4 regions of the Paenibacillus sp. FSL R7-0331 genome follow, and region 1 is predicted to be linked to each of the others. Evidence: riboswitches for the same ligand, from Rfam matches in the RefSeq annotation. Region 1 holds a riboswitch; each other region holds the start of a gene.
What was found. A riboswitch is a leader RNA that binds a small molecule or an ion and turns the genes downstream of it on or off. The one in region 1 is predicted to bind cyclic di-AMP.

Region 2: another riboswitch for cyclic di-AMP. It lies ahead of R70331_RS16090 (APC family permease); the one in region 1 lies ahead of R70331_RS26935 (KamA family radical SAM protein).
Region 3: another riboswitch for cyclic di-AMP. It lies ahead of R70331_RS00140 (resuscitation-promoting factor); the one in region 1 lies ahead of R70331_RS26935 (KamA family radical SAM protein).
Region 4: another riboswitch for cyclic di-AMP. It lies ahead of R70331_RS02325 (hypothetical protein); the one in region 1 lies ahead of R70331_RS26935 (KamA family radical SAM protein).

The regions. Positions count from the first base shown of each region.
Region 1 covers NZ_CP009284.1:6,184,849-6,192,817, reverse strand. Annotated here, with positions in the region: gene R70331_RS26950 (carbohydrate ABC transporter permease) at 1-44, shown strand, start outside; gene R70331_RS26945 (beta-galactosidase, LacZ type) at 78-3,131, shown strand; gene R70331_RS26940 (DUF6612 family protein) at 3,353-4,267, shown strand; gene R70331_RS26935 (KamA family radical SAM protein) at 4,344-5,507, opposite strand; cyclic di-AMP (ydaO/yuaA leader) riboswitch at 5,652-5,796, opposite strand; gene R70331_RS26930 (HAD family hydrolase) at 6,208-6,891, shown strand; gene R70331_RS26925 (mannitol-1-phosphate 5-dehydrogenase) at 6,928-7,969, shown strand, end outside.
Region 2 covers NZ_CP009284.1:3,824,527-3,832,495, forward strand. Annotated here, with positions in the region: gene R70331_RS16065 (hypothetical protein) at 1-90, opposite strand, end outside; gene R70331_RS16070 (protein YmzB) at 364-705, shown strand; gene murB (UDP-N-acetylmuramate dehydrogenase) at 766-1,677, opposite strand; gene R70331_RS16080 ((2Fe-2S)-binding protein) at 1,836-2,657, opposite strand; gene R70331_RS16085 (ABC transporter ATP-binding protein) at 2,693-3,499, opposite strand; gene R70331_RS16090 (APC family permease) at 3,689-5,506, opposite strand; cyclic di-AMP (ydaO/yuaA leader) riboswitch at 5,642-5,801, opposite strand; gene R70331_RS16095 (disulfide oxidoreductase) at 6,027-6,458, opposite strand; gene R70331_RS16100 (DsbA family protein) at 6,458-7,213, opposite strand; gene R70331_RS16105 (ATP-binding protein) at 7,308-7,969, opposite strand, start outside.
Region 3 covers NZ_CP009284.1:26,482-34,450, forward strand. Annotated here, with positions in the region: gene R70331_RS00125 (AbrB/MazE/SpoVT family DNA-binding domain-containing protein) at 486-740, opposite strand; gene R70331_RS00130 (HD domain-containing protein) at 1,048-2,331, shown strand; gene R70331_RS00135 (TatD family hydrolase) at 2,386-3,156, shown strand; cyclic di-AMP (ydaO/yuaA leader) riboswitch at 3,355-3,583, shown strand; gene R70331_RS00140 (resuscitation-promoting factor) at 3,876-5,039, shown strand; gene rnmV (ribonuclease M5) at 5,195-5,746, shown strand; gene rsmA (16S rRNA (adenine(1518)-N(6)/adenine(1519)-N(6))-dimethyltransferase RsmA) at 5,743-6,627, shown strand; gene yabG (sporulation peptidase YabG) at 6,689-7,588, shown strand; gene veg (biofilm formation stimulator Veg) at 7,859-7,969, shown strand, end outside.
Region 4 covers NZ_CP009284.1:528,490-536,458, reverse strand. Annotated here, with positions in the region: gene R70331_RS02350 (lipoate--protein ligase family protein) at 1-300, opposite strand, end outside; gene R70331_RS02345 (CHAD domain-containing protein) at 534-1,445, shown strand; gene R70331_RS02340 (ThuA domain-containing protein) at 1,562-2,203, opposite strand; gene ytxJ (bacillithiol system redox-active protein YtxJ) at 2,369-2,695, shown strand; gene R70331_RS02330 (glutaredoxin family protein) at 2,692-2,931, shown strand; gene R70331_RS02325 (hypothetical protein) at 3,062-3,481, opposite strand; cyclic di-AMP (ydaO/yuaA leader) riboswitch at 3,594-3,790, opposite strand; gene R70331_RS02320 (hypothetical protein) at 3,802-4,002, opposite strand; gene R70331_RS02315 (TraB/GumN family protein) at 4,141-5,376, opposite strand; gene R70331_RS02310 (hypothetical protein) at 5,486-5,677, opposite strand; gene R70331_RS02305 (ABC transporter permease) at 5,722-7,029, opposite strand; gene R70331_RS02300 (ABC transporter ATP-binding protein) at 7,022-7,924, opposite strand; gene R70331_RS02295 (ABC transporter ATP-binding protein) at 7,928-7,969, opposite strand, start outside.

The sequences.
Region 1 (7,969 bases):
TGCAGAAGCAGTTCGTTGCCGGTATGGTGGGATCAGTGAAATAATCATTTAAAATTCACTTTCTATCTGAGGAGGAAATGAAATTGGCAGTTACCCCAAGCTTGAGCTGGCTGGAAGATCCGGGAACCTTTAAGGTAAACCGGGTGGAAGCTCATTCGGATCACCGATATTATACAAACATGGCTGAGGCGGAGGCCGGAGCGCCGATGGATATGCGCTTCAGCCTGAACGGAAGCTGGAAATTCAGCTATGCGCCGAATCCGGCAAGCCGTGTGGAAGCTTTTTATAAGGAAGAATACAATTGCACAGGCTGGGACAATATTCAGGTTCCCGGACATATTCAGCTGCAGGGCTACGGCCGGCCGCAATATGTAAATACAATGTATCCTTGGGATGGGCTGATTGATCTCCGTCCGCCGCACATCTCACCGGACCATAATCCGGTCGGCAGCTACGTTAAGGAGTTCCGCCTGCCGGAGAATATGGAGAACGGGCCGCTGTTTATTTCCTTCCAGGGTGTAGAATCAGCGTTCTATGTCTGGCTGAACGGTGAATTCGTCGGTTATGCCGAGGACAGCTTCACTCCATCGGAATTTGACCTGTCTCCGTTTATGCGGGCAGGCAAAAACAAGCTGGCTGTTGAGGTATACCAACGCAGCACCGGCGGCTGGCTGGAGGATCAGGATTTCTGGCGCTTCTCAGGGATTTTCCGTGAAGTCTACTTATATACAGTTCCAAAAGTCCACATCCGTGATCTCGAAGTACGGGCTGAGCTGGACGATACTTATACGCAAGGCAGCCTGAACGTAACTATGCGCCTGCTGGACACACCGCAGGATACAGTCAGCGCGAAGCTTGAGCTAAAGGACCGGGACGGGGAAATTCGCCTGAGTACTGAAGGTACCTTTAACGGGCAGGAGCTTACGCTCTCAGGAGACGTTGCCGATGTTCTGACCTGGAGTGCAGAGAATCCATATCTCTATACCGTTTGTCTTACTTTGACGGGTGCAGACGGAGCGGTTGTGGAAGCTATTGTACAGAAGGCCGGCTTCCGCCGGTTCGAGATGAAGAACAAGCTGATGTGCATCAACGGCAAGCGGATTGTCTTCAAGGGCGTCAACCGCCATGAGTTCAACTGCCGCACCGGCCGCAACATTACCCGCGAGGATATGCTGTGGGATATTGAGACATTGAAAAGAAGCAACATCAACGCTGTACGTACCTCGCATTATCCGAACCAGACGTTATGGTATGAGCTGTGCGATGAATACGGGGTTTATGTAATCGACGAGATGAACCTGGAAACGCACGGCTCCTGGCAAAAGATGGGCGCGGTTGAGCCGTCCTGGAATATTCCGCACAATGATCCGAAATGGCATGACATCGTGCTGGACCGTGCGGTCAATATGGTGGAGCGGGACAAGAACCATCCGTCCATTCTGATCTGGTCCTGCGGTAACGAATCATATGCAGGGCAAGTCATTCTGGATGTGGCGAACTGGTTCCGCAGCCGGGACAACAGTCGTCTCGTGCACTATGAAGGCGTGTTCTATGACCGCAATTATAATGATACAAGCGATATGGAGAGCCGGATGTATGCCAAGCCGGCCGATATTGAGGAATATTTGAACGCTAATCCGGACAAGCCGTATCTCAGCTGTGAATACATGCATGCAATGGGCAACTCTGTCGGCGGTATGCACAAATATACCGAGCTTGAGAACAAGTACCCGATGTATCAGGGCGGCTTCATCTGGGATTACATTGACCAGTCGATTCTAAAGAAGGACCGCTATGGTAACGAGTTCTTCGCATACGGCGGTGACTTCGGCGACCGTCCGACGGATTACAGCTTCTGCGGGAATGGTATTGTCTTTGCTGACCGGAAATGGACACCGAAGATGCAGGAGGTTAAATTCCTGTATCAGAACTATAAGCTTGCGCCGGAGCAGAGTGGTATCCGTGTGATTAATGAAAGCCTGTTCGCAGGCACGGATCATCTGGCACTGGAATACAGCCTGTATTGTGAGGGCGAACTGCTTGGCAAATGGACCACAGATGTCAGCGCAGCTCCGCAAAGCGAAGTATTGGTACCGATTGAGCTTCCACATACAGAAGGAACGCCGGGTGAATACAGCATCCAGGCTTCCCTGGTGCTGAAGGAAGAAGAGCTGTGGGCTGAAGCAGGTTATGAAATTGCCTTTGGCGAGCACATCTTCAATGTGGAAGCCGAACCCGCTGAACTCCCGGCAGGTGCCTTGAAAGTGGTAGAAGGGGATGTGCAGATCGGCGTAATTGGCGAAGGCTTCACCGTGATCTTCTCCAAGCAGGTCGGATCGCTCGTGTCGCTGAACTATCACGGACATGAGATGATAGAAGCTCCTCCGGCTCCGCTGTTCTGGCGCGCAGCTACCGACAACGACAAGGGAACCCAGCTCGGTTACCATGCCGGAGCCTGGTATGCAGCAAGCCTGGCCCGCAAATGCGCAGAGGTAACCCTGGAGCAGCAAGAGGGTGCGGTAACGGTAAGCTTTGATTACCGGTTCAGCATTCATGAAGAGCTGGCGTTCAAGACAGCTTATACTGTGTATGGCGACGGAACGGTAAGAGTACGTACGCGTTATTCCGGCGCTGCCGGTCTTCCGGATGTGCCGATCGTAGCCTTGTCCTTCAAGATGTCCGCTGACTATGAGCAGTCCGAGTGGTACGCGATGGGGCCTGAGGAGAACTACATTGACCGTGCGTTCGGCGCCAGACTCGGCGTATTCAGCCGGAAGGTGCAGGACCTGCCGTCCCGCTATCTTGTACCGCAGGAATCAGGTAACCGCACCGGCGTCCGCCGTGTGAACATCACCGATAAAGCGGGAGTCGGGCTGCAGATTTCAGCTCCGGCAAGCGCGCCTGTAGAGTGTACCTTGTCACCATACACTGCATTCGAGCTGGAGCATGCCGCTCATCCGTTTGAGCTTCCGCAGGTTCACTACACTGTAGTAACTGTTGCCGGCAGACAAATGGGCGTCGGCGGTGACGACAGCTGGGGCGCACCGGTTCATCCGGAATACAGAATTCCCGCAGACCAGCCGCTGGAATATGAATTCTTCCTGTCCAGTTTGGGTTTGGGAGAGAGATAATATTGTAAAAGAAGCCGGCCCCGTTCTGATGGTATTCAGAGCGGGGCTGTTTTTTGCGTACACTGTATAGGTCAGGGGACCGTTTACAGGAAATTATCACCATGATAAATTATGGGTGGGACAAGTGCCCATGGCAAACATATTATGATCGGATACCCGGAAGGGCAGTCTTGGGAGAGGCTTGCTGTGGCGGGAATTGCAATCCGAGAGGGAGATTCGGGATGAAAAGGGTACTAAAAACAATCGGCACAAGTCTGGTAGCGGGGGCTGTGCTGCTGTCGGGAGCGGCTGGAGGGGGGGCGGGTTCTGATACAGTGTCGGCTGCTGCGGCCAAAACACCTGCTGCTAAGGCCCCTGCCGCTAAGGTGCCGACTGCGGATCAGGTGATCAGCAACGTAACGGCAGCGGCGAAGACATTGAAGAATTTCCACATTGATGTAATCAAGAAACAGGATGTACAGAGCGGCGGCGTGAAGATTAGCAATACCAACACACTCAATCTGGATATTAACCGCCTGCCTGCCTTTGCTGCAGCGGGCAGTGTAAAAGTCAGCCTGCTGGAGACTTCTTACGAGCTGTACGCTAATGCTAAGGAGTCTTACTATTTGGTAGACGGCAGTGAGCTTATCGCAGATTCTGAAGGAAGCTATGAGGATAGTGAAGAGTTCAGCAATACTGATGCTGTAACGGACGGTGACGGAGAGCCGATCGATCCCGACGCGCAGTATTGGATTGACCTGGAGAAGGAAGAGTGGGATACGTTTTACTCCAAAGGCCAGTATGATCCTGCAGCTATGCTGGATTCCGTCAAAGCCTACAAAAAATCAATGAAGGTAAGCATTGCCGGAGCACAGACTGTTATGCAGTTTACACTGACTGATCCGGCTGCAGCTAAGGCGGTCATTACCTTATATGACCAGGAGAATCTGTGGGATGGGGAGACCCTGCAGCCAAAGAGTGTAACCTGGAAAGTATTCGTTAACACCAAGACATGGCAGACAGAGAAGCTGACCGTTGACCTGAGTTATGTACTGGCTGCTGACGGAGCGAAGGATATATACACCACCAAGATTGAAGCCAAATACTCTAAGAATAATAAGACCGCAACGATTGTTAAGCCGGCTGAGCTGGAGTAGAGCTTATACTGGATATAATGAACAGCCCCGGGGGATATTCAGCTCTCCGGGGCTGCCGTTGTTTCAATAGTCAACCTTACTTTGCAGTAACAGTCTCCTGCAACGATACATTAGCCGGCAATACACCCGCATTTTTCTTCAGAGGTCTGCTCCAGTACTGCTCGTTTCCAGGCAGGTCGTCGAACCATTCAGCGTCCTCAGGACAATCGAGAATCATGAATTTACCATACTCCTGATCCCGGGACTGATGGTATTTGAGATAGGCTTTACCTTGCTCAATAGCCAGAATTTCGATTTTGCCGGAGGAGTGGCTCATGGAGAGCCGGACTCTTTTGCCGAGGCCTGAGGTTCTGGCTTTGGCTTCCTCGACGATCCGGTACACCTGCTCAAGCGGCAGGACGAACTCACGGTTGCCGGCAATAGGCCGGTTAATGAAGAAATAATAGGGCGTAATTCCGGCCCAGGAGAGGCGGTCGAGCAGCTCGCCCAGAACAGCAGGATCATCATTGATCCCCTTCAGCACCGGTGTCTGGTTAACGATGATTGCGCCTGCGTCATGCAGTGCCCGGACGGCCCGCTTTGCCTCCGGGGTAAGCTCCCGGGGATGATTAATATGTGCCATGATGTAGATCCGCTTCTCTACAGTGGAGTGAGTGCAGATCAGGTCGAGCAGCTCGGGGTCCTGATAGATGCGCATCGGATTAAATACCGGCAGCTTGGAGCCGAGGCGGATGATTTTGACATGGGGAATGGCCCGCAGGCTCTCAATAATGAACCTCAGCCTGGACGTAGAAAGAATCAGGCTGTCGCCTCCGGTCAGCAGAACATTGTTAATTTCCGGATGGGCGGCGATATACTCGATACCGGCGGTAACATCGGAAGGGGCTTCCTTGACATCGTTGCGGAACAGCCGTTTCCGGAAGCAATAACGGCAATAAGCTCCGCAGACCTCGGAGACGATCAGGAGCGCCGTCGTCCGGTATTTGTGCTGGCAGCCGGGAACCACATAGTTAGCCCCCTCATCGGAGGCATCCCACTCCCCATACTCCAAAAGCTCTCCCTCCCCTGGGATGACCAGCCTGCGGATAGGATCGTTCGGGTCTTCCCAATCGATCAGGGACAAGTAATAGTCGTTGGCCCGAAACACAAATTTGTCTGTGATCTCCTTCAATCGTGACCTTTCTGCTTCGGGCAGCATTTCCATTTTGTTAATGTCGGTTATGTATCGTACCTTTTGCACATGAATCTCTCCTTTGTTCTCATAATGACGAGACAAGAGGGAGCCTTGATGTCAAAAAGCCAAACTGGCAGCCAGCAGGGCCTCTTAAAAAGCACAAAAAGAGACCCTTAGCACAAGGGTCTCATGTTATTGGAAACATAAAAAAGCAGACCCATCCACTACTGACGAGGTTAGCTGACGGACTCGGGTAAGATGGTACCCTACATTGCATAGCTCAATGATTCGCCCCAATTGACTGGTTCCCCCGCTTTCCAGACAGTAAATGCTGGAAATTAAGCGTGGTTAAAGTATAACCCACTAAGTTTCCTAAAGTCAAAAGTATTGCCAAAGTTAATTTTGCACCGTTAGGCTTGGCTTCATGCCGCAAGGCCGGAATACAGGGCATTTTTTGGGGTGCGAAAAATTTTTTTTGATGTCATGTTTACCGTCTGCTTGTACAGCGGGGGCTTTTTAACCTTGTAATCTCCCGGGGGGGAACGGGATAACCCGCGGTTGTCAAGGGGTTGAACAGGCAGGACGGGCAGGCGGAAAGCTTCTCTGCAGGCGCTTCTTTTTCCCGCAGATGAAGCGGTTACCACCGCTTTTTGTAAGCGGAAACAACGCTTTTCATGTCAGCTATCGCGCTTGACGGATGCAAAAATCGTTTGTTAAGGTTTTGACAGGCAAACCAATACCATAAGACCGAGGGAGATGATTGATTTTGATCAAGGGGATTATCTTTGATTTTGACGGAACGATTATCGATACCGAAACTGCCTGGTACACCGCCTTTAGCGAGGCTTATGAGGAGCACGGGGTAGAGCTGACGCTTGAGCAGTATTCTACCTGTATCGGAACAAGCCTGAACAGCTTCAACCCGTACGAGTATTTAATGACCGAGCTTCAGCTTCCGATTGATAAAATGGAATTCAGAACGTCTGTCCAGCAGCGGCACAGCAAGCTCATGGAGCTGGAGGCAATCCGCCCCGGAGTGCAGAATTATCTGGACGCCGCCAAAGAAGCCGGGCTGCACATGGGACTCGCTTCAAGCTCTTCGATGGAATGGGTGGAGCGGTATCTGCAGCAGCTGGGCATCCGTGATTATTTTGACTGCATCCGGACTTCGGATCATGTTGCTAACGTGAAGCCGGACCCCGAGCTATATAATCAGGCACTGTCCTGTCTCGGCCTTTCGCCAGAGGAAGCAGTCGCCATAGAAGATTCTCCGAACGGCTTCAGGGCGGCTGCGGCGGCGGGGATGAACTGTGTGGTCATTCCGAATGACATTACCAGCTTCCTCGAATTCGACACTCCGCCCACACCGTATCATACTGTGGAAAGTCTGAGTCTGCTGGATTTTGATCATATGATCAGCCGTCGCTGCTTCGAAGCTGTGAATTCATAAACAACTATAAGTTCATCTAACAAGGGGGGATTTATATTGAATGCCGTTCATTTTGGGGCGGGCAATATTGGCCGGGGCTTCATTGGACCAATGCTGTCGCGCTCCGGGTACAGAGTGTGTTTTGTTGGAAGGAATAAACAAAAGATCTCCAGGCTGCAGGAACAGGGGCAGTATCCGCTTACGCTTGCCAATGAAAACCGTGACAGCTATATGATCAATAACGTGACCGCCCTACATCTGGATCATACGGAGGAAGTGGCACATGCGATCGCGGAAGCAGAAATTGTAACGACTGCAGTAGGAATTTCGGCGCTGGATGATATCTCGGGCACAATTGCCCGGGGGATTGAATTAAGACTCTGCAATAGTAATCTTAAGCCGCTGCATGTGATTGCCTGTGAGAACGGAATTAACAGCAGCGGACGGCTCAAAAACTCCGTGTATGCGCATATGAAGCGATCTTTCCAAGAAATGGCCGATATCTCCATCGCCTTCCCCAACGTGATGATTGACCGCATCGTCCCTGTCCAGCAGCATAAAGATCCGCTTGAAATCCTCGTTGAACCGTTCAGCGAATGGGTGATTCCCCGTGAGGATCTGCTTGAGGACCATATAGAAATCGAAGGTGCACATTATGTGGACTCTCTTGACCCCTACCTTAAACGCAAGCTGTTCACTGTCAATACAGGTCATTGCAGCGCGGCTTACTTCGGTTATCTGGAGGGACATACCAGTATTCAGGAGGCCATGGAGGAGCCGGGTATCCGCTCGCTTGTCCGCGGGGTGCTGGAGGAGACAGGTAAGGTGCTGGTGCAGTTGTACGGGTTGGACCCCCAGGGTCATCAGAATTACATTGAGAAAATAATGCGGCGGTTCATGAATCCGGGGCTTAGCGATTCCGTTGCCCGGGTGGGGCGTTCTCCTCTAAGAAAGCTCGCATCCAAGGACAGACTGGTGCTGCCGGCGATGCAAGCCCATAAGCTTGGTCTGAAGACACCGCATCTGCTCTCCGCAATTGCTGCTGCGCTGTTCTTCGACGCTCCTAAAGACCCGGAAGCCCAACAGCTTCAACAGATTA
Region 2 (7,969 bases), 2.4 Mb from region 1:
CGCTGTCGTATATCCGTCAGCATGATCCATAAACGCATAGCCTGCTCCGGAAGATGCAGTCGAAATAACCAGTACACTCAGCCAGAGCAATATCACTTTTCCTTTGCTGTATCCGTCCTGCTTGAGTCCTGCGGTACTGGACAGCCCTTCCAGTATACTGCTGAACCGGATTCAGCTCCCCATAATAATGCATCCCACATCAGTGTTCCCTCATTTCACGGAAATTGCGCCGAATACGCATAAACGTATTGTACACATCATCCGCTACCGGCAAACATCCGGAGCCGGATAACCCGGTGGATTCAATCCCGCCGAACGGGGTAACATAGAATATAATCTCCTGCATAAAGGATGGGATCGCTTATGGAACTAGCTGTACAGCAGCTTAAAGATTGGTTGAATTCAGAAGCAGGACAGACGGTAGTCATTACAAAGCAGGAGCTTGACGATGTCGATACCGTCCATTTCAGCCTGGAGTCGGTAGATTACCGCGGGGCTGAGGAGGTCATTGACGATTATCTTGGGGATGCCTTAATTCTCAGGGGAAGCGGAAATACGCTGAACGGGGACGGTGAGCTTGTACCGCTTCCGCAGCCGAGCTATGAAATAGCTGTAAGCGGCTTACAGCTGCATTCGGCGGAAGCCGACAGGGCGGAGCTGCAGACAGACCGGGCTAAATACACCCTCTCCTTCGGACAGGCTTAAAGCAGCATTGTTAATTGGGCAATAAAAAGGAGGCCGCAGCACTTGTCTGCGGCCTCCTGCTCAGTCTTCCCCGATAATTCTGACTTCCGGCTCCAGCTCAATGCCGAATTTATCCTTGACCGCAGCACGGACATGATGGATCAGCCCGATGTAATCATTGGCTGTGGCATTATCCGCATTCACAATAAACCCGGCATGCTTGAGGGATACCTCTGCTCCGCCTATTCTCACACCCTGAAGCCCGCTCTCCTGAATCAGCTGTCCGGCAAATCTGCCCGGCGGCCGTTTAAACACACTTCCGCAGGAAGGGTATTCCAGCGGCTGCTTCGACTCGCGCAGATCGGTCAGCTCATCCATCTTGGCTCTGATAACGGCCGGCTCTCCCGGCTGAAGGGCAAATCTCGCTTCCAGTACAATGTAATCCCCGCCTGCAAAAACACTGTGCCGGTAACCAAATTTCAGCTCCTCACCCAGCAGCGTAACAAGTTCACCGTCTTTATTCACGGCAAGTGCGCTGTGCAGCACATCCTTGATCTCACCGCCGTAAGCACCGGCGTTCATATACAGTGCACCGCCTACTGTTCCCGGGATGCCGCAGGCAAATTCCAGACCCGTCAGCTCCCGCTCAAGCGCATAGGAGGATGCGTCGATAATTTTGGCGCCGCACTGGGCAACCAGCAGACCGTTCTCTATAGTCATCTTATCCAAAATAGAAGTATACAGCACAATTCCGCGGATACCGCCGTCGCGGATAATAACGTTTGATCCGTTACCCAGCACGGTTAGAGGAATATCCTGCTCCTTGGCATAGGTAACCACACGTTGAATTTCTTCATAGCTCGCAGGCGTTGCCAGAATGTCGGCAATGCCGCCGATTTGTGTAAATACATAGGGCTTCAGCATTTCCCGGCTTCTTACCGTTCCGTCCGGAAGAAGCTGCTGCAAATCCTTTTCGGTTTGGCTTATGTTCATCTTTCATGCTCCTTTATAATCAATACATGATCCGGTGATCAGCCTGATTGATGGCATCCACAACTGTAACAACGAACAGGCTCCCTTGTCAATGACGGGAGCCTGTTGCTGCTGCTGTGCTTATAGAGTTTATGCGGACATTTTATGAAATATTATTTCTATGCCTGTCCTGCTGATGCCGGTTTCCTGAACTCCGTCCGGCGTACCGCCCGTTCCTCTTCTTTCAGCCGCGGGCAGGTATAGCAGTAGCTTCCTCCTTCGGTCCGGTAATAGAGGCAGCAGCGGTTGCGCATATTCACGGTCTTATCCGGATCAGCCAGCGATTCAAGCTTGCGCACCTGGACGCGGAACGGATTTTTCTTCAAACCGAATATTTCTGCCGGTATTTCTTCGCACAGGTACCTGTAATCGTCCTGCAGCGTATTCAACAAGCGCTCAGGAAGCCCCCCCGAGGTAAAGACCTCCAGGTAATAGTTAAATTTGGTAGGCAGCTGTCCCCAGATTTCTCCACCGGATAGTCCGGTGACCCGGGACAGCATGGACAGCATCGGAGCAGCCGTATCCCGGTAGAACCGTATCAGCTGCTCATTGCGCCATTCTCTCCGCTGCCCGGCTTCCGCCGGAGCAGGCTCAAATGACCATTCACCCAGAGAAAAGGCCGCACGCCAATATCCATCGGCAGGAATGAGATGTACAGACAACCTCTGCAGACTGACGACAGGGACAGCGGATGCTACGGTGAGCGCATACTGGACTGCAAGAGCAATATTTCCGAATGCTCCGGCAAAGTAGGTTGCTGCCACCTTATCATCCAGCCCTTTTATCAGCGGCCTGTAGCATTCGATAAAGGCTCTCATTCCGGCTTCATCAGCCATATCTCCGGCATTAAATGAATGCTTAGTGCCTTCGGGGATACCGGGATGAAGGTCAAATTTGCTGCCGAAATCCTTTATCTGTTCCTGCTCCTGTTCTTCTGTCATCTCATTTCCTCCTCCTGATGCTTCCCTTAAACTATTTATAATCCGGCTGCCTTGTACGCCGCCAGCTCATACGGCAGGCACAGCGGCACACCGGTCCGCGGATCAGCAACAATGTCACATTCAATCCCGAATACCTTACGAAGCACATCCGGAGTCATAACCTCAGCGGGAGCCCCTTCACTGATGACTGTGCCTGCCTTGATCGCCACCATATGCTGCGCGTAGCGGGAGGCATGGTTCAGGTCATGGACTACCATAATAATGGTCCGGCCTTCCTCCTGGTTCAGCTTCTGCAGCAGCTGCAGCACTTCCAGCTGGTGGGCCATATCGAGGAACGTAGTCGGCTCATCCAGAAACAGAATCTCCGTCTGCTGGGCCAGAGCCATAGCGATCCAGGCACGCTGGCGCTGTCCGCCGGAGAGGCGGTCGATCGGGCGGTCATGGAATTCCTCCATACCGGTCACTGTAATGGCATTAGCGATGATTTCACGGTCTTCCGGCGTCATTGTGCCGAAGCCCTTCTGATGCGGATAACGGCCATAGCTGACCAGCTCGGACACCGTCAACCCGTCCGGTGCCGTCGGGTTCTGCGGCAGGATCGCCAGCTGGCGGGCTACTTCTTTGGTAGACAAGGTATGAATAGATTTGCCGTCAAGCATAACGCTTCCGCTCTTGGGCTTCATGATCCGGGCCATTGTTTTAAGAATTGTAGATTTGCCGGAGCCGTTAGCTCCAACCAGTGCGGTGATTTTCCCGGTTGGAAGTGACAGGTTAAGCCCCTTCACTATTGTTGCTTCCGCGTACCCGATACTAAGCTGTTCTGTATTCAATCGTTCTGACATGTTCTCCACTCCTTAAATACTTATGTATAGTGATGCTTTGAAATTGGATTATCCAATTGAAATCGTTTATCAACCGACTGATATTGTTTCTCAATTACCATTATCGCAAATATATGAAAGTTGTACAAGAGTTCACACAAAAAGGCCGCCTCCGTCATCAACGGGAGCAGCCCTTTTCCTATTCCCCGACTATTTATGCAGATGGTACGGTACTGTTGCAACTACAATATCCTTCTGATTCATGAGGTAAGAGCGGATGAACAGACTGGTCTGATTATGGAGAACCGCCTGCCACCAATGCTTCGTAATAAACTGCGGAATCAGCACCGTAATATGGTCCGTTGAAGCGGTCTTCCACTCTACGGTTTCAATAAACTTGACCAGCGGGCGGATGATGCTGCGGTACCGGGAACGCAGAACGATCAGGCGCACACCCGGATTCCATTCCTCCCACTTCTGCTCCATCCGGTGAATCTCCTCTTCATCAAACCCTACATATACAGCCACCACATTATCCGTCAAGGACTTGGCATAGCTGATTGAATGAAGCACGGCGCGGGTTACACCGGCTACAGGCACGACAACGGTACTTCCTTTAATACACGGCTTATCGGTTGCCGGGCAAATGCGCAGCTGGTCTGCTGTGTTCATGTAATGGCGGTGAATCCGGTGGAACACGAACATGACGACCGGCAGGAAGATGAAGGCCATCCACACGCTGGAGAACTTCGTAATAATGAAGATCATAGTAATTGTGAGTGTAGTGAGCATGCCGACCGTGTTCACTGCAAACTTGTTCTGCCAGCCCTTGGGTCTTGTTTTGAACCAGTGCACCATCATCCCGAGCTGGGACAGTGTGAACGGGATAAATACGCCGACTGCATACAGCGGAATCAGACCTTCTGTATTTCCGTGAAAAGCAGCTACCAGCACCGCCGACAGGACGCCGAGAAAAATAATTCCGTTAGAGAAGCCCAGCCGGTCTCCGCGGACCATAAATGCATGCGGCAGATACTTGTCTTTGGCAAACATGAAGGCCAGCAGCGGGAACGCCGAGTAAGCCGTATTTGCAGCCAGGAAGAGGATGACAGCCGTAACCCCTTGAATGAAGAAGTACAAACCGCCGCGGCCAAAGGTTGACTCCGCAATTTGTGACACTACTGTTGCTTTTTCATCCGGGGTAACCCCATACCAGTAAGCCAGCAGGGTAATACCTGTGAACATCAGACCGAGGATAAGCCCCATCATCATCAGCGTTTTGGCGGCATTTTTTTCAGCCGGAGCCTTGAAGTTCGGGATCGCGTTGGAGACTGCTTCTACCCCGGTCAGTGCCGAACAGCCGGAGCTGAATGCTTTTAATAATAAGAACAGACTGACATTGGACACCGCCGAGCCGATTTCAGGAACACTGGCATGAGCGCCTACAGTCAAGTATTTGAACACCCCTGCACCGATCAGAAAGAAGATCGAAACGACGAATAAATATACCGGGATTGCGATAAAAGAGGCCGATTCCGTAACCCCGCGCAGATTGACGATCGTTAACAATAGAATAACAGAAACAGCAATAAGTACAGTATGATCATGCAAGCCTGGAAAAGCCGATGTGATCGCGTCCGTGCCCGCCGAGGCGCTAACGGCAACGGTAAGAATATAATCGACCAGCAGCGATCCGCCGGCTAACAGGCCAGTGGGTACACCGAGATTGCTTTTGGCTACGATATAGGCTCCTCCGCCCTGCGGATAGGCAAAAATCGTCTGCCGGTAGGATAGAATGAGTATGGCCAGCAGGCCCAATACGGCAAGCGCGATTGGCAGGGAGTACCAGATGGCAGTGAAGCCCGCAGCCACCAGCACCAATAGAATTTGTTCCGTTCCGTAGGCTACAGACGAGAGCGCATCAGAAGACAGGACAGCCAGTGCCTTTACCTTGGATAACTTTTCATGATCGTGTTCGTTCGACTTCATCGGACGTCCGATCAATAGTCGTTTTACCTTGCTTACCATTGTTGTAACAGTTCCTCTCTTTGTTAGTTGAACCGGTTATACCGTGCGCTGTTTTCATCGTTTTCATAGGGGGATTTTCATAAATGCAGGCACAAAAATAAGCATACGGAAATGATCCGCATGCTTCTGGCATGGTCATTATCCCACCTTTGCTTACGAGGTTAGCTGGCGGATTCGGACTGTGGAAAGCCCTACGGTTACAGCCTTTACGGCCTGCTTCCGATTCACCCCGTCGGCCTTTCAGCCGAGTTTGGTTCCCCCGATTTCCCTGCGGAAAATTCAGCGCATATTCAACTTCTCACAAGGCTTAATGATAGTCTACAAAGCATTCCCAGTAAAGCTGTGAAACAAATGAAAAGACATGAAAAAACATCCAAAACACGCAATTCCAAGATCGGGGATGAATGGCTCTTTCATTCTCTTGCATTATCCCTTTGTATCTTGGTTTTAACGTATTTCGGATGTTATTTGTGACAAAAAAATCATGGTTTATTATGTGCTGAAGCCTGCTGTCAGCGGTCTATTCCCCTGCCGTATCTTTGCGTCCTGTCCACAGTAAAATTGTAATCAGCGTGAAGGCGGTCAAGGCCATCAATGGGATGGTAATAAAGCCTAATAGATTCACATAATCAACATTGCAGGGAACGCCTACTGTACAAGGAAGCACCTTGCTCAGTGCAGGAATCTTCTGCTCTGCATAGTGATAGATGGAGATGCTTCCGCCGATGATGCTTAACGGCAAGACGTAAGGAATAATCTTTTTATCCCCGCGGTACGTGGCAATTCCCAGCAGAAACAGCTGCGGATACATGAAGATACGCTGGAACCAGCATAGCTTGCACGGCTCATATTTCAATACTTCGCTCAGATATAAGCTCCCTGCAACCGCAATAATGGATACGAACCAGGCCAGATACAGACAATGACGCCGGCAAAAGGCAGTGAACCTCATCACTGGGCAACCGCCGCTTCGGAAGCGGCCTGAATCTGGGCATCAATAGCCTCCATATTAAACGGCTCATTGACCATTACCCCGTTGACAAACAGCGTTGGTGTAGATGATACGCCGGATGCTGTAGCCAGCTGCACTTCACTCTGGATCTGGCTGTTATACGTTTTGTCTTCAATGTCTTTGCGGAGCAACTCGAAATCAATTGGCAGCTTCTCTTTCTGCGCCAGCTCGACCAGGAAGTCAGGCGTAGCCCATTCCTTATTCTCGTCGCCTTGATTCGCATAGAGAGCATCATAGTATGTCCAGAATGCATCGCTGTTCTGATTATAAACCGACAAGGCTGCAAGGGCTGCCGTTGTTGAGTCAGGACCAAGGAAGGCCAGATTTACAAAGTACAGGGCTGCCTTATCCTGATTTACATATTCCTGAACAATCTGCGGCTTGATTACACCTGCAAACTGGGCGCAAGCCGGGCATTTGTAATCGCCGAATTCCACGATTTTGACCGGTGCATCTTCACTGCCCAGTCTCGACATTTCACTGTAATTGAATTCAACCGGTGCAGCTGGTGTGCCTGCTGTTGAGCTGTCTCTGCCGGCCAGCATAAATAATCCTGCAAAAATAACAGCCACCACCACGATCGTCGAAACAATCACTATCAGTGTTTTCTTCTTTTGGTTCTCCATCTGCGCTACGAGCTTCTCATTTTTGCTCTTCTGGGGAAGTGCAGCGCTTTTGCGTTTGTTTTTGCTCAAGTGAGAGTTCCTTTCTGTCCCGCGGGACCCGTTGAATATGAATCATATAATTTAAAATTATATAATTAAACTTCTCACTTTGGCAAACCTAAGCTTATACAGCCTCCGTTTTCAGCTCCAGGGAGTCCGGCTCACTAAAGTCCCGGGACTCTTCGCCCTCCATCTGTCCTGAATCAAGCATCAGGCTGAAAACAGCCTCAGTCCCGGTACCGGGTTCTGAGTTAATTCTGATGTTCCCGTCCATCAGCTCCACCAGCTTCCTGCAGATCGCAAGCCCAAGCCCGGTGCCCGGATACTGCCGGTTATGTGAGGCATCCAGCTGGGTAAAGGGTTGAAATAACAGCGGCAGCTTATCCGCAGGGATGCCAATACCGGTATCCTTGATGCGAAAAGTATATTCTCCTTTTGTGCCCTCTACTGAGCTGAACCCAACCTCAATTGTCACCCCGCCGTCAGGCGTAAATTTGACGGCATTGCCGATCAGATTCACCAGAATTTGGCGGATTCTCAGGCTGTCCCCTTTTACATATTCAGGAATATCCCCGGTAACCTGCAGCTTCAGCTGCAGTCCCTTTTCCTTCGCAGCCGACTCGAACAGCTCGGAACATTCCGTAAGCAGTGCCTGAAGCGGAAAAGCTTCGCTGCGCAGCTGCAACCCGTCCGAATCCAGCCTGGAGAAGTCCAGCACATCATTCACGACACTCAGCAGCGCCTGACTGCTGTTATACTGCAGCCTCAGCAGCTCCTGCTGACCGG
Region 3 (7,969 bases), 770 kb from region 1:
CGTGCTCAGCCACTAGCAAACACTGCAGTAAGCGATTCCCGCAGGGAGAGCGCGCCCCGCTCGGCAGTAACGCCGGAGCGTCCTGTAAATCGCGTAGCCCTCATAGGTAAACCGCCTATGAGGGGAGTCCCTCGCATGGCAAGGCCCTGAGGGCGTGCCCGAAAGAGGGCCGGTCTTCCGCCGAACAATCCATTTATCCGCGCTGCTGCCAAATCAGACAAGCTTCCGGGTGTCCAGAGGGCCGGGGCCCTCCCAAACCCTCCCTGTCAGGGAGGGTTTGGGAGGGTAAGAAAAGAAATTTTATGTTGGCTTAATTATTATGGTTTAAGATATATAAGAAGTAAGAGATTTAAATTAAAGGCGGATAACGGGGGAAGCCCCCGTCATGAAAGCAAAAAAATACCTCCCGCATGTACGGGAGGCCAAGGAGATATAAAAAGGTTAGAATTAACAATTGGATTAGTTCTTATTATAACCGATTTGATTTAATTTGTCACAGGGGTAGGAATAGCAGAAATACATTCGTGACAAACAATTTTTCCTTTGAAGTAAGTAACGTTCTCGGCGTTTCCGCAGAAAATGCAGGCAGGCTCGTACTTTTTAAGCATGATCCGCTCACCGTCCACGTAAATTTCGAGCGCATCTTTTTCTCCAATGCCCAGCGTACGGCGCAATTCGATCGGAATAACAACCCGTCCAAGCTCGTCTACTTTTCTTACAATTCCTGTTGATTTCATCATTGCAATCTTGCTCCTCTCAAATTTCAAAAGCGTCATTATTCGACATTGTTCACCGTTTTATGATACTTATAATACCAACCATTCCCAAAACAGTCAACCTTTTTTGAGACTAATTTTAAGGAATTTTTGAAAGAAAACTTTTATAATCCCTGCAGTTATCCCGATTCCCCGGAAAAGCGCATTAAAATGGGGTGTCGATTTATGAATATCTGAAATGTCATTATTCGACAAACTATGACATAATTCATTATTATAGACTTAATTCCAATCAATTACTAATTAAATTATGGAAAAAGGAGTTGATCCCATGAAGCAGCTGCTGTCAGAGGAAAAGGTTTTTAAAGATCCGGTTCACAATTATGTCCATGTTCAGGAAACAATTATCTGGCGTCTGATTAATACCAAGGAATTTCAGCGCCTGCGGCGGATCCGCCAGCTCGGCACCTCCTATCTTACCTTTCATGGTGCAGAGCATAGCCGGTTCTCGCACTCCCTTGGAGTGTATGAAATTACACGACGGATTATTTCACAGTTTGAACGGAGCGGGTATAAGGACTGGATGCCGGAAGAAAGCCTGCTGACCCTGTGCGCAGCCCTGCTGCATGATCTGGGGCATGGCCCGTTTTCCCATTCTATAGAAGAAGCCTTTGAAATGAACCACGAGGACTGGACCTGCCGGATTATTCTGGAGGACACGGAGATCACAGCGATTCTAAAGGAGGTAGCCGAGGATTTCCCGCAGAAGGTGGCTTCGGTAATCTCCAAAACCTATGAACATGAAATTGTCGTTAATCTGGTTTCAGGGCCGCTTGATGCCGACCGGATGGATTATCTGCTGCGGGATGCCTATTACACCGGAGTTAACTACGGAACGATTGATATTGACCGGATTCTAAGAATGCTGCGTCCCTATGATGGCAGGGTTGTAGTTAAAGAATCAGGAATGCATGCCATAGAGGATTACCTGATGTCCCGTTACCAAATGTACTGGCAGGTCTATTTTCATCCGGTGACCCGCAGCTCGGAGATTATTTTGCGGCAGATCCTGCGCAGGGCCAAAGAGCTCTTTCAGAGCGGTTATACCTTCGGCTTCATGATTGAGCCGCTGGGTGACTTATTCAGAAGCGAGGTAACCGTACAGCAGTACCTGCTGCTGGATGAAGCGATGATGCAGACAGCCTTTATGCAGTGGACTCTGGAGCAGGATGAGCTGCTGAGTGACTTGTGCAGCCGTTTTATACATCGTAAACTGTATAAATATGTACAGACGGATAACCTGGATACTGAAACAATTGACGAAATCCGCCGCAGCTTCGCTGCAGCCGGACTAAATGCCGAATATGACCTGGAAATTGATTTTCCGACAGATCTTCCCTATGATGTATTCCGCCCGGGTGACGCTTTTGACAGCAAACAGATTCTGCTGCTTGACCGCTATGACAGGCTGAAGGAAATCTCAGAGGTCTCAGATATTGTCCGCTCTATCAGCGGAATTCACCGCGGCCGGTATCATCTTTATTTCCCGCAGGACAAGCTGCAGAAAGCACTTTCACAGCTGCCGTCCTCCATTGCTGAGATTTTTGCAAAATAATACAAAAAAAGTTGGTATTCATCATAGAAATTAGGACAGGAAGGAAGCTGCTTAATGCGCTTATTCGACACACACACCCATTTGGATGCTCCGCAATTCGACGAGGACCGCGAGGAAGTGATCTCCCGGGCCAGGGAGGCCGGAGTAACGAAGATGATTAACATTGGTTTTAACCGGGAAACCATCCCGACAACCATGAAGCTGGCCGAATCCTATGATTATATTTATGCAGCGGTCGGCTGGCACCCGGTTGATGCGGTCGATATGAGGGACGGGGATCTGGAATGGATCGCTTCCCTGTGCAGCCATCCCAAAGTGGTGGCTATCGGAGAAATCGGGCTGGATTATTACTGGGATACCTCTCCCAAAGAGATACAACATGAGGTACTCCGTAAGCAAATCGGGCTGGCCCGTGAACTGAATATGCCAATCTGTATCCATAACCGTGATGCTCATGAGGATGTCGTCCGGATTCTGCGGGAGGAGAAGGCAAATGAGGTTGGCGGTGTTATGCACTCCTTTTCGGGCAGCTGGGAAACGGCAAAAATGTGTCTTGATCTGGGCTTCCATCTGGGCTTCGGCGGACCGGTTACCTTCAAGAATGCCAGAGTACCAAAAGAGGTGCTGGCGAAGACGCCACTCGACCGTCTGCTGATTGAAACGGACTCGCCATATCTGACTCCCCACCCCTTCCGCGGCAAGCGCAATGAAAGCAGTTATGTAAAACTGGTGGCAGAAGCAGCGGCGGAAATAAAAGGGATTGATTTACAGGAATTAGCTGAAATTACGTATGCGAACGCACTGGAACGATTTGGGATTGTCTGAAATCGGAAGGAAAACAGGTGAAAAAAGAAGTATAAGCGATATATTAAATCTTTTTAATCTTAAAATGGCCGAATATTACAATATTTTAATCATTTTTTTGCGTAAACGTGGTTGAACCGTCCTTTACAACATGCATCAAAACAGGATATCATCTTTTCAGTGCAGTGAGCTGTTGTTACTGTGACAGTCACTGATTCATGGATCGTCTCGCTGAGTCTCCGTATGGAGAACGGGGGAACCAATAATGCACTGCCGCATGAGCGTACATAGAGTACAACCAGGAAATGCCGCAGACTTTATTTGATTTCTTCACGTGGTCTTTGGGGTGAATTTGAGGGCAACCGCCGTGAGCGGGTGACCTGAGATAGGGCGTCTCTCTTATGCCCGAACCCGACAGCTAACCCCGTAAGCGCAAGTAAGAGAGGAAACCTCGTGCATACACATTCCCGCGTATTTTAACACCCGGAGAAGCCACGAAAGAGTCCTCTATAGAACTCTTTTGGGCTTTTTTTGTTTTGAATAATGCGGATGTACCCAGCATACTGTTATATAACAGGTTCTGGGATTCTTTATGCCGGGCAGGCGATCCATGAGCAGGAAACGCTGAAGTTATGCGGGCGTATCCTGTTGCAATCTCAAACTTAGTTTCGTCAGATATGATTCAGTCAACTTTTGATATACTATTTGGACGACGGGGCTATGTAAGGAGGATGGAGAGAATGGGCGTATTCCAACCAGAGGTATCCCATGATTCGCAATCATCCAGCAGGTCTTTCGCATTACGGTTGAAGCAAGTGAACCCTCGCGTACTTTCGCTTGCAGGTGCGGTATCTATTGTTATCGCGCTGTTAATTCTGCTCTACGTACACGGTCAAGGCAATAAAGTTATTAACTTAGTGATAGACGGAGAAGTGCTTACGCTTGAAACGCGTGAAGCGCTGCTCAGCGATGTGCTGGCCAAGGAGCAGATTACGCTGACGCCGCATGACGTAGTATCCATAGGCCTTACCGATGAAATACAGGACGGCGACCGTGTTACCATTACCCGTGCCCAGAAGCTTACGCTTACTGCAGACGGCGCGACCAAGACGCTTTATACTACCGAGGACTCACTCGGAGATGCCATTACCAAGCTGGGCTACAGCCTGGACGGCGACGACAAGATTTTCCCTTCGCTTGATACCGCAGTTACACCTGACATGGAAGTCAAGATTGTCCGTATTACCAAGCAAACGGTACAGCAGACAGTAAGCTTGCCCTTCAAAGTCATCAAAACCGCAGATCCTTCCCTGTATAAGGGAGACGTAAGAGTTGCACAGGCAGGCAAGCCGGGAGCCATCATCCAGCATTACCAGAAGATTTATCAGGATGGTGAGCTGGTCTCGAAGACCCTGATCGGCAAGGAAGTGCAGACCGTTACCAAAGACAAGATTATTGCCGTTGGTACCAAGAAGCTTCCGACACCTGTTGTTGCTGCAGCAACCACTACCAAAACCAAAACAACTACCTCCAGTTCAGCTAAAAAAGTAGCGGCAACAACCAACGTCGTGCACAAGGCAGGCGTAGACTTTGAGTACAAAAGAATGATTAAAAATGTGTCGATGACCGCTTATTCTTCGGAAGAGCCCGGCATCGGAACAAAAACGGCTTCGGGAACGCGCGTAACTGAAGGCCGGACTATTGCAGTTGATCCAAGTGTAATACCTATCGGCTGGTGGGTGTATATTGAGGGATTGGGATTCCGCCGTGCAGAGGATACAGGCGGTGCCATTAAAGGCAATAAGATCGATGTTTACTACGATTCACTGAGCCACGCCCGCAATTTCGGACGTAAATCCCGGACAGTCTATGTGATTGGACCCGTGAAGCCCGAACTGAATTAAGGCGGCCGTCTTTTGCAAATTAACGGTTTATACGATATAGTGAGGGTAGCACTTTATGAACGGGCTAGCTCATCACTTATACATTCTTTAGCCAAAAAGAAGGGGAGCGAATCCTCTTCTTTTTGTGTTTCTGCTGTAAGGGAAGGAGCTTAACAATGATTAAAGAACTAATTGTAGTCGAGGGCAAAAGCGATACGGTTGCCGTCAAACGGGCGGTGGAGGCCGATACGATAGAAACGGGCGGCTCAGCGGTAGACCGCAGGGTCATTGCCAAAGTTGCACTGGCCATGGAGCGCAGAGGGGTAATTATCCTGACCGATCCCGACCATGCCGGCGAGCGCATACGCAAGATTGTTTCGTCCAAGGTGCCGGGCTGCAAGCATGCTTTTATACCGGAGAAGGATGCTACCCGCAAGGGGGATATTGGAGTTGAAAATGCCTCACCCGAGGCGATACGCCATGCGCTTGCCAATGTTCACACCTCCTTCGAGGGGGCTCCTGCACTAATCGGGCTGGACGAGCTTATGGCTGCAGGGATGCTGGTTCACCCCAGAGCCGCAGAGCGGAGAATGGCACTCGGCAATGCGCTGGGCATAGGCTACTGCAACGGCAAGCAGCTGTTTAAGCGGCTGGCCATGTTTGGAATTACCCCGGAGGAGTTTCAAGCGGCTCTCACGCAAATTGATCAGGGAGGCAACATTACATGAGCGGATTTGACCAAATCTCGTCCCCGACACGGACGAAGGAAATTATTCAGCGCTACGGATTTTCATTTAAAAAAAGCCTGGGACAGAATTTTTTGATTGACCAGAACATTCTGGACAAAATAGTCGGCGCAGCTGGACTTAGCCCATCGTCAGGCGCCCTCGAAATCGGGCCTGGTATCGGGGCGCTGACAGAACGGCTTGCCCTGGAGGCAGGTGCAGTTACGGCGGTAGAGATCGACCGCAGGCTGATTCCGATTCTCCGCGATGTGCTTGCGGCTTATCCCCATGTCAAAGTCCGCAACGATGACGTATTAAAGGTGAATCTGCAGGAGCTGTTCGCCGAGGATTTTGCTGCGGTCGATAAGGTAAGCGTGGTTGCCAATCTGCCTTATTATGTAACTACGCCGATCCTCATGAAGCTGCTGGAGGAAAAGCTGCCGCTCGATAATATTGTCGTGATGATTCAGAAGGAGGTAGCCGAGCGCATGGCTGCTTCTCCCGGAGGCAAAGAGTACGGCAGCCTGAGCATAGCGGTCCAATACTACAGTGAGCCGGAGCTGGTCTGTATCGTGCCCCGTACTGTGTTTATCCCGCAGCCTAATGTTGAATCTGCCGTTATCCGCCTGAAGGTGCGCGAGCGGCCTCCTGTGGAGGTGGCTGACGAGAAGCATTTCTTCGATGTGGTGCAGGCCGCCTTTACGCAGCGCCGTAAGACTATTGCCAACAACCTTAAGGCCCGCTTCTTCCCGGGAGAAGGGCGTGAGCGCCTGGAGGCGCTGCTGGCTGAAGCAGGGATTGAGCCGGTGCGCCGCGGCGAGACGCTGAGTATAGCCGAGTATGCGCGGCTGAGTGCGGTATTGCTGGCTGCCGGCGTTAAATAGCGGCTGTTTATGAACCAACCGAGGCCTTTGCCCATACGATGGGGGTAGAGGTGGTGTTGTAATGAATTTAGGAGATTTGGTTGTACGTAAATCATATGGCGGAGATGTGACCTTCCGGGTAGAAAATATAATGCAGAATGCAGCTGTAATCAAGGGGACTGAATTCCGCCTGCTTGCGGATTCCCCTCTGGATGATCTGTTACAGGTGCCGCCTACCCGGATCACAGAACGGGGACAGCAGGCTCAGATTAAGGCTACGGAGTCGCTGACAAAGCTTCGCAGGGACCGACAGGAGCAGAGCCAGCGCAGCGGCGAGAGCGCTGCCGGGGTTTGGGCGCAAGCCCCTAAGGAAGCAGCTTATTTCGAAGTGCCGGGCAAGGTGCTGCATCTGGACGGAGATCAGCTCTATCTTCGGAAAAGCCTGAGTCTCTACGAGCAGCTGCGGATACCGGCAGAAGGGCATCATGTGCATGAATCCAAGATGGCCGATACACTGTACCGCCTGCTTCCGCGTGTCCGTCCGGACATCGTTGTCATTACGGGCCATGACGGTGTACTTAAGCAGTCCAATACTTATGATCTTTACAGCTTGAGCAGCTACAAAAATTCACAGCATTTTGTGGCGGCAATTCAGGCAGCACGGGAGTATGAGCGTAATTTTGATGCTTTGACGATTGTAGCCGGAGCGTGCCAGTCCCATTTCGAAGCATTGCTCGGCACAGGAGCCAATTTTGCCAGCTCACCGGGAAGAATACTGATCCATGCGCTGGACCCGGTGTACATCGCAGCCAAGGCTGCGTTTACCTCTGTGCGTGAGACAGTGAACCTGGGGGATGTGCTGAATCATACCATCAGCGGAAGCAAAGGGATGGGCGGCATCGAAACGCGCGGAAGCTTCAGGATCGGCATGCCTCGGCTGCAGAACCTGTCTACGCTGAAGGTAACACCTTCGGTAATTTAGCTGTATTCAGCAGTATGGGGAATGACAGAAGCAAATGAGGGGAAGGATAAGCTTAATGCTGTCCTTCTTTTTTTATACTCTTAATGGCTATTCTCTCCTGCAGTAGCTAATTATTTTGTTGCATATAACAATAATAATTAACCGGTAATCTACTCTCTCAAAAAAATCCCGTTGACAACTATTTTTACATCCTCTATAATTAATTATTTGATTTGACAAAGTTTGTGAAAAGATGTATAATGGGACAAGGAAAGAGGTGGTCGTCAGGCAATGGCTAATAACGCGCTGTTGGAAATTAAACGCAGTCTCGAAGCTCATGTCGGTCATAAGATTACGTTGCGGGCTAACGGTGGCCGCCGTAAGACCGTTGAACGCACCGGT
Region 4 (7,969 bases), 1.3 Mb from region 1:
GGCCCGTTCAAGCCCGGCCATCCCCTCGGCCGCATGGGGCAGCCTGCTGTCACGCAGTCCCAGCGCCACCCCGCCGGGATGGCTCCAGATGTGAAGGCACGGCGGGAGCAGCCCGGCGCCGATGTCACGGCACAGCGCTTCTTCGAACGCGAACGGAAGCAGCATATCCTGCACCTCCGCAGCTGTCAGGTCTTCGGCCAGGTGCTCGAACAGCACCATTTTTGCAGGAATCTCACTTACTGTTCTACGCTCCTGCCCCTCAAACAGGTTGTCCAGCAACCCTGAATCTTCATAAGCCACCACTGATGCTCCCCTTCTTCCCCGGATAATATGGAGCAAACCGCATGCACGGCAGCAGTCTGCTGTCCTTTTTTACCGTAATAACAGATATTGTTCTATTGTAACCCATCCCCTCCCCCTTGCCTAAAAAAGACAGGCAACATCATTTGAAATCAGCTCCGGTAACCGTTATCCTTATATCAAGGAAGATCGTTCATGCAACAGCAGTACACAACGTATAGGAGTGATGCCGCATGACCACTGAACAGCTGACAAAGGACAGGCAGATCAGCAAAACAAGGCAATGGGAACAGGCTATGATCAAGCTCTATGTCAATTTCCGTGATTACAGCAAGGATGCACTGAAGGGGTTCGGCGAGGAGGATATTCATCAGTCGAGGGTGAACAGCCGTAAGCTGCTTACACTGCTGTCCATACTGGACCCGGATCATTCTGCTGCCGGAGAGCTCTACACCCGGTTCAAAAAAGCCCAAAAGCGTCTCGGAAAGGTCAGAGATGCCGATGTGCTGATCGAATCCTTTAAGGAACGGCGGAAAATAGCCAAAAAGGACGGCGATGACAAAACAGCCGCACTGCTCAAATCCGTCATTAAGCATCAGCAGGACCAGCGCAAAAAATACCGCAAAAAGCTGGAAGCCGAGCTTCCGCAGCTTGCCGGGAAGGAGCTGGACCTGCTCTGGGAGGCTTTTATTACCGGACCGCTTGAGTCCTTGACCCAAAAAAAGGATGCCAATGTGGTCATGCGCGAGCTGGAAGTCGCCTTTGATCAGCAGAAAAAAACCTGCAAAGCGCTGTTTAAGGGACCCGAGTCGGAATCTGAGGAGGCTTTTGAAGCGCTGCACAACCTGAGAATTGCCGCCAAGGAGCTGCGCTATACGGCGAATGCCGCTTCTTTTGCACTTAATCAGAAATTTCATACCCATGAGGAATACTATAAGAATATTCAGGAGCAGCTCGGCATCATCAACGATAAGCGGGTCTGGCTGGACACTCTGCAGTCCATAGGGCGTGACGAGCTCGGTGTCGGCAAAAAGACCTGGAGCGCCTTCACAGACAGCCTTAAGAATGAGGTTCTGGAAGCGCTATATCATAACGAGGTTGTACCGGTAGCCGGGAAGCCCCGTGCTCTCCCCGCTGAACAGTAGTCCTGATCCATAAATATAAAGGAGGCGGGAAGCGCATGCCAGTCATGCCGCTTCCCGCCTTTTGTTCTGCCCCTCATAAGCGTTCTGCTTCAGCAACGCCTCCTCCGGTCTTGCGATCAGATCAGCCTGCCGGCCCACATCGCGCTTCTTGCAACCAGCTTGCGGAACGGCTCAACCGAAAAGGACGGCAGATGATGTCCCGGCATCAGATAGACCACCCGGCCAAGTCCGAACTCATGGCACCAGGCCGCCTGCCGCATCGCTCCGCCGTGCAGATATTCTGCGAGCACCGTGGTCTCAAAATAAGGGTGCATATCGAAATAATAAGGCTCGTCCTCAATCACAAAATCGTCGATTCCCTGCACAATCGGATGCTCCCGTACGGCTGCCGGTATATTGATTCCGAGAGCTGTGTAGTCCGGATGATGGGTGAAATGCCCGCCCAGCATTGCACCGAGCTCCGGATTGCGCTGCATGGATATTCCGTTATGAACCACCAGCAGGCCGCCGCCCCCGGCAACATAAGCCAGCAGTGCCCCGCTGTGGGCAGGCGCGATGGTATGATCGGAAAACTCCGTATAAGAGACCACCAGGGAATACTCTTTAAGACTCTGCGGGCTCAGCAGCCCGAAATCCTCAGATGCATCAACTGTAAATTCCGGTGACAGGATCTGCCGGAGCTCCTGATCCACACCGGCAAACGGATGATATTTTACCGCTGTATAGCTGCCGATTGCAAGGGCTTTCAATTCAGACATGAATAATGACACCTCTCCATCCATTAAACTGTTTCATTTCCAGGTATTTCTCCTTCACCTTAGCACTTCCGCCAGGTTAATACAAACGGCTTTTGCTTTAATTTTGAACTATGTTACAATCATCATTACAGGTTCTATTTCATATTTACAGGAGGGTGATATACGATGTCTATTCAACAGCTGCATACTTCTGATGAACTGCACCAATATGTCGGCCAGCCCGGCAAAAAGCTGCTGTTCAAGCACAGCACTACCTGCCCGATCAGCGCTAAGGCGCATGAGGAATTCCAGGCTTATGTACAAAGCTCGGATACACCGGCGGCCATTGTCCATGTCATTGAAGACCGTCCGGTCTCCAATCAGATTGCCGAAGAGTTCGGCATCAAGCATGAATCCCCGCAGATCTTTCTGCTGGACGGCAGCGATGTAAGCTGGAACACCTCCCACTGGAAAATCACCCGTTCTGCCATCAAGGAGGCCGTTGATAAATGAGCCAGCCTGTAATTGTCTACTCTACCGCAGGCTGCAGTGACTGCAATCAGGTTAAACAACTGCTCACCAATCAGGGCATTCCTTTTGAAGTGCGCGATATTATGGCAAGCGCCGTCTATCAGGAGGAAGTTGAAAAGCTTGGTTTTATGGGTATCCCTGTTACGGTATCCGGTGACCGGGCCGTCAAAGGCTTTAACCTGCCGGAGCTTGAGGAACTGATTGCCGCTGCAAGATAACAGCATTCTATACTCAGTATAATTAGCAAAAAAAAGTATTCCCTGGTCCGAAGCCCGGGGAATACTTTTTTTTATGGTTAAAACATATAGCAGCATCTGCACTCGGTTGGCCCGCTACATCCAATGCCCCTTATTCACACTCTGCAGCCAAATGGCTGACATGTCCGCTGTGGCTGTAGATGACATTATCGGCTCCAAGCCCCTTATAGACCAGCCTCGGCCTCATCGAGGTCGTAATCACTGAAATCGGCCCTGACGTCCATGTCCGGCACATCTGCACATACCGGCAGCATAAAGCGACACTGCTCTCAAACAGATAGATCCGGCCTACCGGAAACGGCGGTCTGAGCCAGGTATTCAGATGCCGGGTATCCACCTCAAAAATCACCTCTACCCCCAGCTCCGCCAGCCGCTGCTTCTCAGCCGGATTATTGGCAAGCCCCGCAAACCGTGCACCCTTCATGATCAGCAGCTTAATAAAATGCTCTCCCGCCTTGGTCGGCGCACAAATGAGTATATACTCTTCCTGAGTGTCCATAGCTGTCTCCATCTTCGTCTCCCCTTCCGCCTTACTTCTATATGTGGATTTATTTATCTCTAAATGAACAGCAAAAAAACCGCAAAGGATGCCCTTTGCGGTCCGGTTAACGGTCACAATATACTGATCCTCTCTGCAATACGCTTACGAGGTTAGCTGCCGGATTCGGGCGTTGAGAGTCGCCCTACCTTCCCTCTGTGAGAAGCTTAAGCTTCTCACAGACTCAAGGATTCACCCCATAACCGGCACCGCCTGCTTACCCGCGTCCTCCGGTTGTTGGTTCCCCCGCTTTCCGTAACGGAAATTAAGCGGATTTCATATGTAGTTATCTTTTATCTCTTTTTCTTTTTGCCGCTGCTGTTCTTGCTGCTCTTCACGAACCGCAGGGCAGCCATCAGGCAGCCCAGGATTCCCACACCCAGCAGCAGTGTCTGTACCGCACCTAGCAGGGTGCTGCCATCCGGCTGAAGCAGACTGCTAATCGCAATCAGCAGGACGGAACCCGCGACTAATACCGGGGTTTTTAGATTCATGTTCAAGCCTACCACTCCTTAGTACTAAGGGTACACTATCGGCGGACGGATCACCAGCCCTTAGCAAATTCTGCCGCCGCCGGGCAGAAAAAAGGTGCCTCTCCTATCCTGGAGGGGCACTTTTTTTCTGTTGTTATATTATTTACGCACCACAGTATATCCCTTATCCTGGAGCAGCTTGATAATGCCATGCTCGCCCAGATAATGTGCCGCGCCGACTACGATGAAATACTCTTCATTCTTGCCGTTCTTAAGATAGCCGTCGATTTTGTCAGCCATACCGATATTACGGTCAACCAGCATCGCCTTGTAGTATTCCGCGTCTCCGGCAAAGCTGTTCGTCAGCAGCAGCAGCTGCTCATCATCGCCAGTCTTCCAAATCTCGGCCATCATATCCACGCTTTGATCAATTACATCGTAGTTTTCAATCGCTGCAAGAAGGTTCTCTTCCTGCAGCTTCTTGGAGAAGTTATTGAACATTCCCAGCTGGGACTCATAAGACTCCAGCTCCATAACCGGAATTTTCCGTTCAATCGCCTTCTGTATGAAGTACAGGTCAATTCCGGCAGAAGCCTCATAGCCGGCCGTCGCTGCTTTTAGGCTGCTCAGTGTCGTTTCCGCTACCCACGGCTTAAACTGGTCCAGCGCATTAGTCTTAAGGCCTGCCTCCTTGAGCACCTCACCCAGCTTCGCATACGTCTCACCGGAAATATGATCCTTCAGCGTCGTGCCGTCCTGGTACATGCCCATGTTCAGAACCAGCTTTTGTGATGCCTCATCAGCTGCCTTGCTGATATCAATTTCTACGCCCAGATAATCGGACCCGGCAAAGGCTTCTTCAAATTCCTTGCTCAGCGGATAGAAGCTGTCATCTGCAATATGCATCGAGCCGACCAGATACACGGTATTGCCGTTGCTCTCGACTTCCCACATGAAGCCGCGTCCGCCTTGCGTACTTACAGCACTCTGGCTTCCGTCACCCGCTGCCTTGGTCTTCAGAACTACCGTACGGGTCTGTGCATCCCAGCCTACCTCGTAACCCGCTGCATCACCAAGAACCCGGATAGGTGCGTAGGTCACGCCGTTGATTACAGTAAGCTTGCTCTTCAGTGTAATGGCTTTACCGTCTACAATGGCATAGATTGTGTCACCTGCCGCATTCTGCAGCTGCACATCCATTGCTTCAAGCGTAGCTCTGAGCGGAACAAGCGTGGTGCCCTGATTGTTGACCGGAGCTCCCGTCTTGTATTCGACGGTCTGATTGTTTACTTTTACTGCCGGCTGCTGCGGGGCAGCCATGGCCGGAACTGCTGTTGCAGTAAGCAATCCTGCCGATAAGGTAAGAGATAATAGCATTTGCTTCCAGTTTCTCATTTACTTAGTCTCCTTCAGCTTCATATAGTCCACATATAATAATTAAGCAAAATCAGGATGCTTGAGACACTCGGGTTACAAAATTTACTATTCAAGTACGGATATACATTTACGCTCTGCTTCTGCGTTCCTTAGCCATTACCCACAGCATTGCAAATACTGCTGCAGCACTCAATCCCACGCTTAATCCTTGTATGAAATCACGCACCGGGGAACCGTTCGTATCTATCACAAGACCAAACATAACCATGTTCAACACGCACACTGCAAGAAACAGGAAGTTCTGATTTTTTTTACTCATTGTGAATTTCTCCTCTTATTTTAGATTTTTTATAATTGTTTGCATTAGATTTTGTAAGCCTTCATTGCTTTTCTGATTTCCTTAATACTCGGGCGCTTGCCGTACATCAGTACGCCTGTGCGATAGATCTTCGCCGCCAGCCAGCCGAACACAAATGTGGTTGCCAGCAGAATAACCAGCGAGACGATAATCTCCCAGAAAGCGACCTGGCCGACTCCGATACGCAGCAGCATACTGAGCGGTGAGGTGAACGGAATGTAGCTCGCTACCTTGACCAGCATAGTATCAGGAGCCCAAATGCTGAATAAAGGAACGTAGAAGTTCACGAAGCCGATCATCATAATCGGCATTACCGCCTGGCCAAGATCCTCTGTACGGCTGACAATCGATCCGACCGCCGCGTAGATCAGGGCATACAGGAAGTAGCCGAGAATATACAGGATCAGCCCGTAGACCAGCAGCCCGATGCTTAGCTGGCTCAGATCCAGCTCGAAATCAGCCAGTATGCCGGAGTTATGCGGCAGCAGGAGATTGGCAGTCACACTGAGTGCAATGATGGCAATCTGCATCAGTCCGACCAGGAAAATACCGATGACCTTGCCGAACATCTGGGTTAACGGCGATGCGCTCGTAATCAGAATCTCCATGATGCGGGAGCTTTTCTCTGAGGTAACTTCTGCCGAAATCATATTACCGGTCATCATAATGGACATGAAGAACAGGATCAGAAGGACATAGACAACTACATAGTTGATCGTTGCCGCTGTCCGTTCAGTCTCTTCCCCGGCCTGGGAACCATCGGCGCTGAGCTCCTGTGTATCAATCGTTACCGGGGCGTACATAGCGGCGACCTGGCTGTCTGTCAGCTTGTCACCGACAATCAGCTGTGTGTTGACCGCCTGCAGAGCGCTCTGCAGATAAGTCTGCACGTCTCCGCCAAGCTCACCGTCCTCGTTGTAGTAGGTTACAGGCGGAAGTCCTTCACCAGCTGCTTCACCAAAAGTGAGATAGCCTTCGATAGTACCCTTATCCAGACCTTCCTTCAACGCTGCATCATCAGCTGAAGCAAATGCCGTGAAGGTTACTGCAAACGTATCGCTGTCCGGATTAGCAGGAGCTGATGATGCCAGGAGCAGCTCGGCTGCCGGGTTACCGGTCTCTGCGATTACTGCAATCTGGCTGCGGTTGCCGGTATCGCCAGCCTTATCTTCGCCCTTGAAAACCTTGATAAAATAAGGAATATTCATCCCAATGCTTAGCAGAATAACCATAATAAGCGTTGTTATAAGAAAAGCTTTAGTCTTCACCTTATTCTTAAAAGTAAATCCAATAATGGTCCCCATCTTATTCATTCGAATCACCCACCGCTCTGATAAAGATTTGGTTTAGCGTCGGTTCTTTAATCTCGAAATGCTCGACCTCACCGGCAAGAATGGCCTGCTGCAAAATACGCTGTGCTGCACTGATATCGCTGATCGACAGTACATAGCCGCGTTCCTGCCGCTTCACTGCGGTTACTCCGGCAATACTCTCCAGTCCGGCAACCTCGCCGGCTGTACGCAGAATAACCTCTTCGCGCGGATAACTCTTTTTGATCTCGCGGATATCGCCCTGCACCACCGTATTGGAACGGTCGAGAATCGTAATGTGCCGGCACAGCTCCTCCACATGCTCCATCCGGTGAGTGGAGAACAGGATGCTTGTTCCCTGGTCACGCAGCTCTTTGACCGTGTCTTTCAGCAGCTCCACATTGACCGGGTCCAGTCCGCTAAACGCTTCATCAAGCACAAGAATCTTCGGCTTATGGACAACGGCGGCGATAAAGCCCATTTTTTGCTGATTACCCTTCGACAACTCTTCAATTTTCTTGTTGTAGTACTCAGGAACCTCGAAACGGTCCAGCCAGTAGCGCAGGCTCTTGTCTGCATCGCCTGCGGCCATCCCGCGCAGCCGGGCAAGATAGATAATCTGGTCGCTGACCTTCACCTTCGGATATAGACCCCGCTCTTCGGGCAGATAGCCCATCAGATGCTGCAGCTCGTTGCTGAACTCCTTGCCGTTGTAGAGGATTTTTCCCTCATCGGGATAAATCAGGCCAAGCACCATACGCATTGTAGTCGTTTTGCCTGCCCCGTTTGCTCCGAGCAGCCCGTAAATCTCGCCTTGCTCCACCTTCAGATTAATTCCGTTAACCGCTGTCTTATCGCCGTACTGCTTCACTACCTGTTCCAGCTTCAAAGCTTCCATTGGTTAATCCCCTCTCTTCTGGTCTAACAGGACCGGACGATGTCC